DNA from 2 places in the Pseudoalteromonas sp. T1lg65 genome. Region 2 is predicted to be linked to the other one. Evidence: riboswitches for the same ligand, from Rfam matches in the RefSeq annotation. Region 2 holds a riboswitch; the other holds the start of a gene.
What was found. Region 2 has a riboswitch for cobalamin ahead of ACSLBF_RS02225 (TonB-dependent receptor domain-containing protein). Riboswitches for the same ligand answer to the same signal wherever they lie in the genome.

Region 1 (5,477 bases), 490 kb from region 2:
TATCTCTGGTCCGTTCGGTGAGTTCTTTGCGAAAGACACTGATGCAGAAATGGTCTTCGTTGGTGGTGGTGCTGGTATGGCACCAATGCGTTCGCACATTTTTGACCAACTTAAGCGTCTTAACTCTAAGCGTAAGATGTCTTTCTGGTACGGTGCGCGCTCTAAGCGTGAAATGTTCTACGTTGAAGACTTTGACGGTCTAGCTGCTGAAAACGATAACTTTGTTTGGCATGTTGCTCTTTCAGATCCTCAACCAGAGGATAACTGGGAAGGTTACACAGGCTTCATCCATAACGTACTTTATGAAAATTACTTGAAAGATCATGAAGCACCAGAAGACTGTGAGTTCTACATGTGTGGACCGCCGATGATGAACGCGGCAGTTATCAACATGCTTAAAGACCTAGGTGTTGAAGACGAAAATATCTTACTTGACGACTTCGGTGGTTAATAAGGGTTCGGTCTAACAATAAGTTAGGTTAGAATATAGCCCCCAAGCCGACAGGCTTGGGGGCTTTTTTATTGGATGACCGGGAACCCACAATGCAGATAACCATCAACACGATGACTCGTATTTTTTTTCTTGTTTTAACTTTTCTATTTCTAAGTGCTTGCCAAGACGCAAAACCAATTGTGTTACATGGGAAAACCATGGGCACGACCTACAATATTAAAGCTTACCCCAGTTCGAATAAGCTGAGTGAAGAACAGCTTCACCAAGACGTGGAAAAAGCACTTAAAGCGGTGAATCAGTCGATGTCGACCTACATTCCAGATTCTGAGATTAATCGCTTCAACCAATTGCCTTCTGGTACTGTTATGCCTATTAGTGAAGATTTCCGCAAAGTGGTAGCAGAGTCGATTCGACTTGGTGAATCAACCGGAACGCTTGATGTAACAATGGGGCCTTTAATTGATTTATGGGGCTTTGGTCCAGATAAACGACCTACTAAGCGTCCAGAGCAATCGGCCTTGAATGAAATGCGTTCACGGATTGGCGTAGACAAGCTTATTTTGACTGATGCTGGACTTGCCAAATCGATTGATAGCTTAGAGCTATCTTTTTCGGCAACCGCCAAAGGTTATGGAATCGACAAAGTAGCGGAAGTCATGGAGCACTATGCAATTACCAATTACATGATTGAAATCGGTGGAGAATTGAGAGTTGCGGGTGAAAAGCCAAGTGGACCGTGGGTTATCGCCATCGAAAAGCCGGATGCACCAGTCGGTGAAAGACAAATACATAGACCAATTAAACCGGGCACCAACGGGATTGCGACATCTGGAGATTACCGAATTTTCTATGAAATGGATGGCGAGACTTTTACTCACCTTATTGATCCTGCCACAGGTCGACCGGTAAAGCATGAATTAGTGTCTGTGACCGTTTTGCACCCTTCAGCAATGACTGCCGATGGATTAGCAACAGCATTAACCGTTATGGGTACTAAACGAGCAAAAGCCTACGCGCAACAGCACAACTTGCCAGTTTATTTAATGTTTAAGACAGAGAATGGTATTGATAGCTATGCAAGTGACGCATTTAAACCTTACCTAATGACAAATTAATTATCCGTCATCGGGGTTTATTAGGATCAGACTTTAAGCTAAGTAATTAATTGATTGAGGCGAATGCCCACTGCGAGTATAATTTGCGGGCATTCGTCACTTTTTAACTTGGTAGCAAGGGGCTTTTCAATGTCTTTATTCTTACTTACGTTTGGTTTATTAATGTTGATAGCTGTCGCTATGGCGGTTGGCGTTATTGTACAAAAGAAATCGATGGCAAGTAGCTGTGGCGGATTAGGCTCTGTGGGGATAGACAAAGCATGCGATTGCGACGATCCGTGCGACAAACGCAAAAAGCGTATGGCGAAAGAAGAAATCTGGAAAGAAAACCAGATCCTTTAGCGAGACACCCCAGTAAAAACGCAAGCTTAGCTTGCGTTTTTTGATAGTAAGCGTCGTTAGCGTGTACTGCCTTAACCTCCTGTCAGGGTCTATAACCTACCAAAATATCCTCTCCAGTGAATAGCTTTCACAGTGCTGCTAAATGATAGAAGTTGTATTTTGGACGTCTAGACTTCATAATTGTTGGTTCTTAAACAAACTTTTTTCAATAGGTAGATATTGGGAATGAGGTGAAAACTCATCATGGTTTTATTCCTCAACTGTCCCCGCAACTGTGATAGTGAAATGCTTTATAGGGAAGGCTATAAAGTTTAGTCACTTAAGTCAGATACCAAGACCTATTGTTTCACTTAAGCGGGCGTACTTAAGTCAAAGCAGGCAGTGAATAGATATATCATTTGCCGGTTTTGCCGCGCTCCAAAGAAGGCAGTATGGCAATCAATAAGCAGTTTGAAGTACAACGTTTAGGCGTTGTTTTATCTGATAATTCCATTCTAAGTGACATCTCATTTTCTGTGGCCCGCGGTGAGTTCGTCGGTTTGCTTGGTCCAAATGGTGCTGGAAAGTCCACTTTACTTCGCACGCTATATCAGTTTGTTTTGCCAACTTGCGGTAATATTTTTTTCAATCACAAAGTCTTATCTGACTATCCTCGGAAAGTTTATGCACAAAAAGTGTCGGTGGTATTGCAGGATATTCCCAGTGAGTTTGGTTTGCCATTATGGGATGTCGTTGCTTTGGGGTTGACCCCCAGACAGTCTTTATTTGCCACACTCTCAAGTCAAGAAAAGCAAGCTATCGAAAATGCAATCGAACAAGTTGGCCTAACACATAAAGCACAGCAGTTCTTTAGCGAGCTATCTGGAGGGGAAAAGCAGCGCGCTATGATAGCAAAAGCAATGGTACTAAAGCCTGAAGTGCTGATCATGGACGAACCAACGAGTCATTTAGATATTAGATATCAAATCCAAATTATGGAATTGGTAAAGCACTTAGGTGTTACCGTTATTGCTTCATTTCATGATCTGAATCTAGCTAGTGCGGTATGCGACAAACTGTTGGTATTGCAAAACGGGCATTTGGTTGCTCAAGGCACGCCGAAGGAGGTTATTACCGAATCTATGTTAAGCGACGTGTTTGGTGTGTGTGCAGCGGTTTCTCAAGTATCCGGCCATGAAACCGGCAACTTGATACCGCATATTCAATACCATTATGGGTATCATGTATGAGCGCAATTAAATCAGTACATATTCAGCTACTTTCAATGTTGCTTGCTTGTGTAATCAGCTTTTTATTAGCGTTAAAGTTAGGCGCTATCACCATAGAGTGGCAAGCAGTGTTTGGGAGCTTATGGGATTATCAAACGCAAGATTTAGCGCATAAGGTGATTGTGGAGCTGCGCTTGCCTAGGGCGTTGTTAGCCATGAGTGCAGGAGCTGGATTAGCCGTTGCTGGACTTATCCTGCAAACGGTAACACGCAACCCGTTGGCCGATCCGTATTTATTTGGTATCTCTTCGGGCGCATCTTTTGGTGTCGTGTTATTGATTACTTTATTTGGTGCGCAATCAAGTTTAATCATGTCGGGCGGCGCCTTTATCGGGAGTTTATTAGCCATAGTGTTGCTGCTCGCGGTTGCCCATACAAGTGCACTTCGACAAGTTGAAAGCATGCTGCTTACTGGCGTTGCGTTGTCATTTTTATTTAGTGCGTTCACCAGCTTGTTACTGTATTGGAATGACCCACAAGCCATTAGCGCTATTATATTTTGGAGTTTAGGAAGTTTTTCTCGGGCTGATTGGCAGTGGCTAGGGTTACCTATTGGCGCAGTGTTAGCTGCAGTAATGGTATTACTGATTATGCGAAGGCCTTTAACTGCATTATTGATGGGTGACGAGAGCGCTACCGCACTGGGTATTAACGTTAACCGATTACGTATCAGCATGTTGCTTTTAAGCTCTCTGTTAACCGCCGTATTGGTTGCTGCTTGTGGCGGTATTGGTTTTGTCGGATTGATGGTGCCACATATTGTACGTTTTTTTGTCTCCCAAGCTAAGCTAGCCGGAGTATTGTCGGTTGCCTTACTCGGTGCATTATTGATGCTGTGGGTTGATGTGTTATCCCGAATACTTATCGAAAATCAAGAGTTACCAATTGGCGTTATTACAGCCGCGATTGGCAGTGTGTTCTTTTTATCACTGTTAATACTAAAAAAGCGCCGTACTTCGTTATGAATCATTTCAATCTTCAAGTATGTAAATCATCGGAACGAACGCAATGAAAACACTAATGGTTCAGGGAACCACCTCAGATGCAGGAAAAAGCACTTTAGTAGCAGGTCTTTGTCGTGTGCTTGCTCGTAAAGGCTGGAAAGTTGCGCCGTTTAAGCCACAAAATATGGCGCTGAATAGTGCCGTTACCCCTTGTGGTGGAGAAATTGGTAGAGCACAAGCGTTGCAGGCGATGGCTGCAAAGGTTCCTTTATCGGTAGATTTCAATCCCATTTTACTGAAACCAAACTCTGACACCGGAGCACAGGTAATTATTCATGGTCGGGCTATCAGCAATATGGAAGCCAACGCTTACCAAGATTATAAAAAGGTAGCGATGGATGCGGTGATGGCATCACATATTCGCTTAGCTGAACAATTTGAATTATGCCTAGTTGAAGGGGCGGGAAGTCCTGCCGAGATCAACTTGCGGGAAAATGACATTGCTAATATGGGCTTTGCTTGCCAAATTGATTGCCCAGTTATCATAATTGCTGATATCGATAAAGGCGGTGTTTTCGCGCATTTGGTTGGCACCTTGGCGCTCCTGTCAGAGCATGAGCAAAGTTTGGTGAAAGGTTTTGTAATCAATCGTTTTCGCGGTGATTTTAGTTTGCTGAAATCGGGGCTTGATTGGTTAGAGGAATATACCAACAAGCCAGTATTAGGGGTTTTACCTTACTTGCATGGTTTGGCACTCGACGCTGAAGATGCAGTTTTACAAGCAAGTGTATGTGAACAGGCACAGGTTAAAATCTGTGTGTTATTGCTACCACATATTAGCAATCACACCGACTTTGACGCGCTTAGACTCAATCCCAATGTTGAACTGATCTACGTCAAGTATCAGCAGGCAATCCCGAGCTGTGACTTGGTGATTATTCCTGGCAGCAAAAATGTGTTAGCCGATTTAAGGTTTTTACAGCAACAAGGCTGGAATGACCAAATTCAACGACATCTGCGTTATGGCGGCAAGCTCCTTGGAATTTGTGGCGGACTGCAAATGCTTGGAAAGACTATTAGCGATCCAGAAGCCGTTGAATCTACGCTGGGCCAAGTGCAAGGTTTAGGGCTAGTAGAACTTGAAACTCAGATCACACCTCACAAAACCCTGACTCAAGCACAAGGGCATTGCATGCTAAATAATGCTGAATGCGCCATCGTTGGCTATGAGATCCATGCAGGTATCTCATCTGGTGAGGCGTTAGACTCTCCGTTTATTCGTTTTGATACCCATCCCAATGGTGTTAAAACCGATGGTTTGATTTCAGCGGACAATCAGGTTGCCGCAACATAC
Region 2 (5,477 bases):
ACCGCCAACCTCGCGGATAGTTATACGCTCGCTGAAGCACTGGCCTTTTTAAATCAAGTTGCCGATGAAGAGAATGAAATTGACGGTGCTGTCGATTATAAAGGTGAGTCCCAGCTGTACTATGAAGGCGCTTCAGCAATGACCTATGTGTTTATCTTGGCATTAACGGTGACTTTCCTTGTATTAGCTGCGCAATTTGAAAGCTTTGTGCATCCTTTGGTGATTATGTTAACTGTACCTTTGGGATTAGTCGGGGCCATGTATGGACTATATCTGACTGATAGTTCGTTAAATATCTACAGCCAAATTGGCATTGTTATGCTGATTGGTTTAAGTGCAAAAAATGGCATACTGATTGTGGAATTTGCCAATCAGCTGCGAGATAAGGGACTAGAATTTGAACAGGCTCTGTTAGACGCCTCTGTGCAGCGATTAAGGCCGATTATTATGACCTCATTGACGACGGTGATGAGTTCAATTCCTCTGGTCTTTGCCTCTGGTCCAGGGTCAGAAAGTCGTATGGTCATTGGTGTGGTGATCTTTGCGGGAGTTAGCATGGCAACAATACTGACATTGTTCGTTATCCCTTGTGCCTATCATTTACTGGCAAAGCGAACCAAATCGCCAGAAGTCACGGCGAAACAAATAGACAAACAAGCTGAACAGTTTCCAGTGCAGGAGAAATAAATGCAACAGTTAGCAACAGCAACCTTTGGTGGTGGATGTTTTTGGTGTATCGACGCGGCGTTTCGTCGTGTGCGAGGCATTGAATCTGTGAGTTCAGGATATACCGGTGGCCACACTGACAACCCCACTTACCAAACCATTTGCCAAGGTGACACGGGTCATGCTGAAGTGGTACAGCTGACCTTCAACCCAGAACGAATCAGTTTCGAACTGTTGCTGGAGATGTTTTTTACGCTACATGACCCAACTCAGTTAAATAAACAGGGCAATGATATTGGTACTCAGTATCGCAGTGTGGTGTTTTATCACGACCAATCACAACAACAGCAAACCATGTCTTTTATTGAAAGACTACAAGCCAGCTTGGACAATAAAATTGTTACCGAAGTGAGCCCAATATCAACATTTTATCCTGCTGAACAATACCATCAGGACTATTACGAGCAAAATCCTAACCAAGGCTATTGCAGCGTTTTAATTGCCCCTAAATTAGCAAAGTTTGCACAACGATTTGAGTCCATGCTAAAGGCTTAATCCACAGCGCGGGCATAGTCACTAAAAAGGCGAGACGTTTTAAATGTGTCTCGCCTTTTTTTGCCGGTTCAGATAAGCATTAAAACTGATAGTTCACACCAACATAAGCCTGTCTGCCTAATGGCTTATAGCCAAGTAATGAACCATCTTGTGCTTTACCAGCAATGGCATTGGTGTACTGTTTATCAGTCAGGTTTTCCACTCTTGCTGTTAGCTTCAAACCATCAAACAACTGATAATTAGCCGCCAAATTAAAAACAGTGTAAGACGGAAGCCTAGCCTGCGCCCAAGCCTCTTCTCGTTCTCCACGATATTGCACATGCAGTGTCACATCCAAGTTTTCCCACTGTTTATAAGCACGATAACTTAATGTGCGCTTTGCTCTACGTGAAAATTGAGTGCCGGTTTTTGCATCCTCTGCTTTGGTGTAACTGGCTTCCAAACTATGCTCGATATCAAAAGCATCCACGCCTACTGACAAATCTATGCCTTCAAAATTTGCTCTATCAACGTTGCCTGGAATATATTTTCTTCGCTCTGGTAAATACTGGTTGACGATTTTATCAGTGACGCGGTTGTCATACAGTGCAGTCTGTACGCGCCAATTCGACTCTGAGTAAGTCAATATCACTTCGTTATTAGTGGCTTCTTCAGGCTTAATCGCTGGGTTAGGTAGATAATACGGGTTATCCACAGTAAACGCATTGGTCAGTGACGGGGCTCTAAATGCCGTTCCATGATTCACTTTTACGCTAAGCTGTTCTGTTAATTGTTTACCAACGGCCAGCGTGTAGGTGTTAGCACGGCCATGAAAATCATAATCGTCACTTCTCAACACGACTTCAGCTAACCAGTTCTGATCATTGAAAAATGCGCCAAGCGACAACGATTGATTATCACGTTCTGTTTGACTAAAAGTCGCACTAGAGGCACTGACATCTTCATTAAGTAAAGTTAAGTTACCAGAGAACAATAAAGCATCGTTAAAATGAAATTGCGATAGATACTCAAACTGACTGCGTTTAGTCACATATGCATTGTTGTCGTTTGGACTTCCCTGCTGTTTGTTTTGCTCTTTACCTAAGCTATAGGATGCTTTTTGACTAAATTTATCCGTTCTTCTTTGCCATGTGAGGTTATGGGTATAGTTTTCAAAACGATACTCATCGCTACCCCAAGCATTGTCGTATTCACCTTCGCCTTCGCTATATTGAGAACGTAGATTAAACAACCCTGACTCAACATCTCCATACTTGATGTTAACTCCGGCGTTGGCATTGTAGTAACCGTCGGTATCATGATCTTTGCCAATGGGCTTAGCGGGATCCTTTTCAATGACGTCATAACCATCAGTATGCTCATAACCGACATTGGTCGAGATAGTCAGCGCGTTATGCTTAAGTGTAGCAACGCCTTCAACATTAGAATAATTGTGGCTACCTGTTGTTGCTGCCAATACGTTGTAGTTACCTTCACGACTGACAATATTAATTACCCCAGCAATGGCATCTGAACCATACATCGCCGCTTTAGCCCCACGGATAACTTCTATTCTTTCTATGCTATTAAGCGGAATATTGGTTAAGGACGCACTACCTGAATTAGCATCCGTGATTCTCACCCCATCCATCAAGACTAGGGTGTGTTTTGCATCATTACCTCTGAGATACAGGCTGACAGTCTGACCAAAACCACCATTTCTCACCACCTGAACGCCCGCCACGCTATCTAATAAAGATACAACGTCACGTACATTACTTTGTTCGATGGTTGTACGATTAATAACCGTAATTGCCGACAATGCATCATCTAATGGTTGCTCGAATTTATTGGCAGTAACCGTGATATGTTCAATGTTGTCAGATGCGAAAACAGAAAAAGACAGCGCAGCCGTAATTGCTACACTTAGCGCAGATTTATTTAACATGGTTTCCCCTACCTTGTGCCCACCGCACAAGTAATACAGTGTGTTACTTCAAGGCCGGTCTCCGGACTCAGCGTTCAATACCCAGTTGCAGTAAGTATTTACTCAGTTGGTATTCGCTCTACCGTTGCGGGGGCAGTGTTGGACTTGAACTGGCATGTCACTCGTGTCTTGTGACATGCTGAAATTACTCACACCCTGTGTTCGCACCAACTTCCCGATTATCTATTCACTTAGCGGCCAAACTAGGCCGTGAACAGCACCTTGAAAATCAGCGTGTATTGTCTGGAGTTTACTAAGCTTTGTCAATGGACGTCTAGAAATCCAAATGAAATAATTTATTGGGAACGTAAGGAAGATGCCAATTACATCACTGTATAATGCAATTGGCTTGCGGATTAATCTCGGAAGTTTTTGAACTGGAATGGCTGACCTAGCTCTGCACCACGGATCAATTGCATGGTTTCTTGTAGATCATCTCGCTTTTTACCCGTGACACGAACCGTATCACCCTGAATCGCAGCCTGAACTTTGATTTTTGAATCTTTGATGGTTTTTACTAGCTTCTTCGCCATCTCTTTGTCGATCCCTTGCTTTAATGCAACCTTACGAGAGACGTTTTTACCTGAACGCTCAATATCTTTTAATTCAAAACTAGCAACATCCAAACCACGTTTTGCCGCTTTACCAACAACGATGTCAAACAGTTGCATCACCTGTGCTTCCGCTTCAGCTTTTAATACAATTACTTCATCGTTTAATTCGATTGATGCGTCTACACCTCTAAAGTCAAAACGCGTCTCTAATTCACGCTTTGCATTATCTACAGTGTTTCTCGCTTCCGTCATTTCTATTTCAGATACTATGTCAAATGAAGGCATGCCCTTCTCCTTTATGCTTTCGTTTGGAAAGATTATATCAATGCCATCGAAATTTGTGAGAAAAAATTTACATTCACCCACAAGACAGGTTTCGGTGATATACTGGCGGCTCAGGTCATACAGATGTAGGAAAGGATATGACAAGGCGCATTTATAAGGCCCTATTACTTGTCTCATTAATACTATTTACTGTCTTATTCGCTCGTGAAATAAACCTTTCGGCGAGTAAGCTATTCCCGCATGTGGATAAAGTCGGACACTTTGCTGTATTCGCAATTTTGGCGTTTATCTCACATCATGCATTCAAAGCCCCTGTTTGGTTACATCTGATCTTGCTCTCGGGTTATGGCATTGCCATAGAATTGATGCAGCATACATTGCCCTACAGACAAGCTTCATTTGCAGATTTTATTGCCGATGTCGCTGGTGCATTAGGCTACTTTGTTAGCTTCTATTTTTATTCTTTGTGGCGCCAACGCAGCCATGGCTAACATTCACATTGTTGGTGATGGCGCCATCGGTCTATTATTGGCAAAGCACTTGCAGTCCAACCACCAAGTAACATTACTAACTCGCAAAGGACAGCCAAAGTCTTATCAATATGCGGGACTGGACGGCAACAAAACGATTACCACAAACATCACTACAATTGATAAGGTGCTTAAGAACAGCATCAACACCTGCATAATTCCCGTTAAGTCTTATCAAATCAAAGCCGCATTCAAAGCTATTCAGCCCAAGCTTGCTGTTAACGCGACGGTTATTTTTAGCCACAATGGGATGATCGATTGGTCACCAATGCTAGCGAGACTTTTACCAACTCAACAAGCTTGTTTTCTTAGTACCTCAATGGCTGGCTACAAAGAGTTCGACAAAGTTATCCATACTGGTCAAGGAGCTTCTTGGTTTGGTGCTCTTAGCGCTCCTGCAACGCCGTTTGCGGCCCAGTCATTCAGTGAATTATTTGGTGATTTAGAAAACGCGCAGTTTAGCACTGATATGCAACCTGTACTTTGGAAAAAACTGGCGATTAATATCGCAATTAATCCATTAACCGCCATAGAGCAATGCCAAAACGGCCAACTTCGCCAGCCCAAATATGCCAACATCGTACTCAACCTTCTTAATGAAGTTCACCATGTAGCTCTGCTTTCAGGTGTGCATTTGGCATTAGAGACACTGATAACTTTGGCCTATCAGGTAATGGCACAAACAGCGACAAATTACTCATCTATGGCGCAAGATATAAAATACCAAAAGCGTACCGAAATAGACGCAATGTGTGGGTTTGTGCAGTCAATGGGGGAGAAAGTGGGCGTGGATACTCCATACAACAGTGCAATGTTTGAAAAGGTGCTTCAGTTACAAAGAAGTAACTGAAGCCAAAACACTGAAATGACTTAACTGGTCAAGGGCGATACACTTTTACGTTCATAAAGCCATTCTCATGT

Region 1: it holds a riboswitch for cobalamin, as region 2 does, so the genes downstream of both, ACSLBF_RS04165 (ABC transporter ATP-binding protein) here and ACSLBF_RS02225 (TonB-dependent receptor domain-containing protein) in region 2, are expected to answer to the same signal.

Annotation. Positions count from the first base shown of each region.
Region 1 is NZ_CP196837.1:976,772-982,248, forward strand. Features, by position in the region: gene nqrF (NADH:ubiquinone reductase (Na(+)-transporting) subunit F) at 1-451, shown strand, start outside; gene ACSLBF_RS04155 (FAD:protein FMN transferase) at 544-1,569, shown strand; gene nqrM ((Na+)-NQR maturation NqrM) at 1,699-1,911, shown strand; cobalamin riboswitch at 2,105-2,267, shown strand; gene ACSLBF_RS04165 (ABC transporter ATP-binding protein) at 2,343-3,140, shown strand; gene ACSLBF_RS04170 (FecCD family ABC transporter permease) at 3,137-4,144, shown strand; gene ACSLBF_RS04175 (cobyric acid synthase) at 4,188-5,477, shown strand, end outside.
Region 2 is NZ_CP196837.1:484,187-489,663, reverse strand. Features, by position in the region: gene ACSLBF_RS02235 (efflux RND transporter permease subunit) at 1-687, shown strand, start outside; gene msrA (peptide-methionine (S)-S-oxide reductase MsrA) at 688-1,221, shown strand; gene ACSLBF_RS02225 (TonB-dependent receptor domain-containing protein) at 1,301-3,148, opposite strand; cobalamin riboswitch at 3,184-3,427, opposite strand; gene ACSLBF_RS02220 (YajQ family cyclic di-GMP-binding protein) at 3,544-4,026, opposite strand; gene ACSLBF_RS02215 (VanZ family protein) at 4,164-4,517, shown strand; gene ACSLBF_RS02210 (ketopantoate reductase family protein) at 4,510-5,406, shown strand; gene thiI (tRNA uracil 4-sulfurtransferase ThiI) at 5,435-5,477, opposite strand, start outside.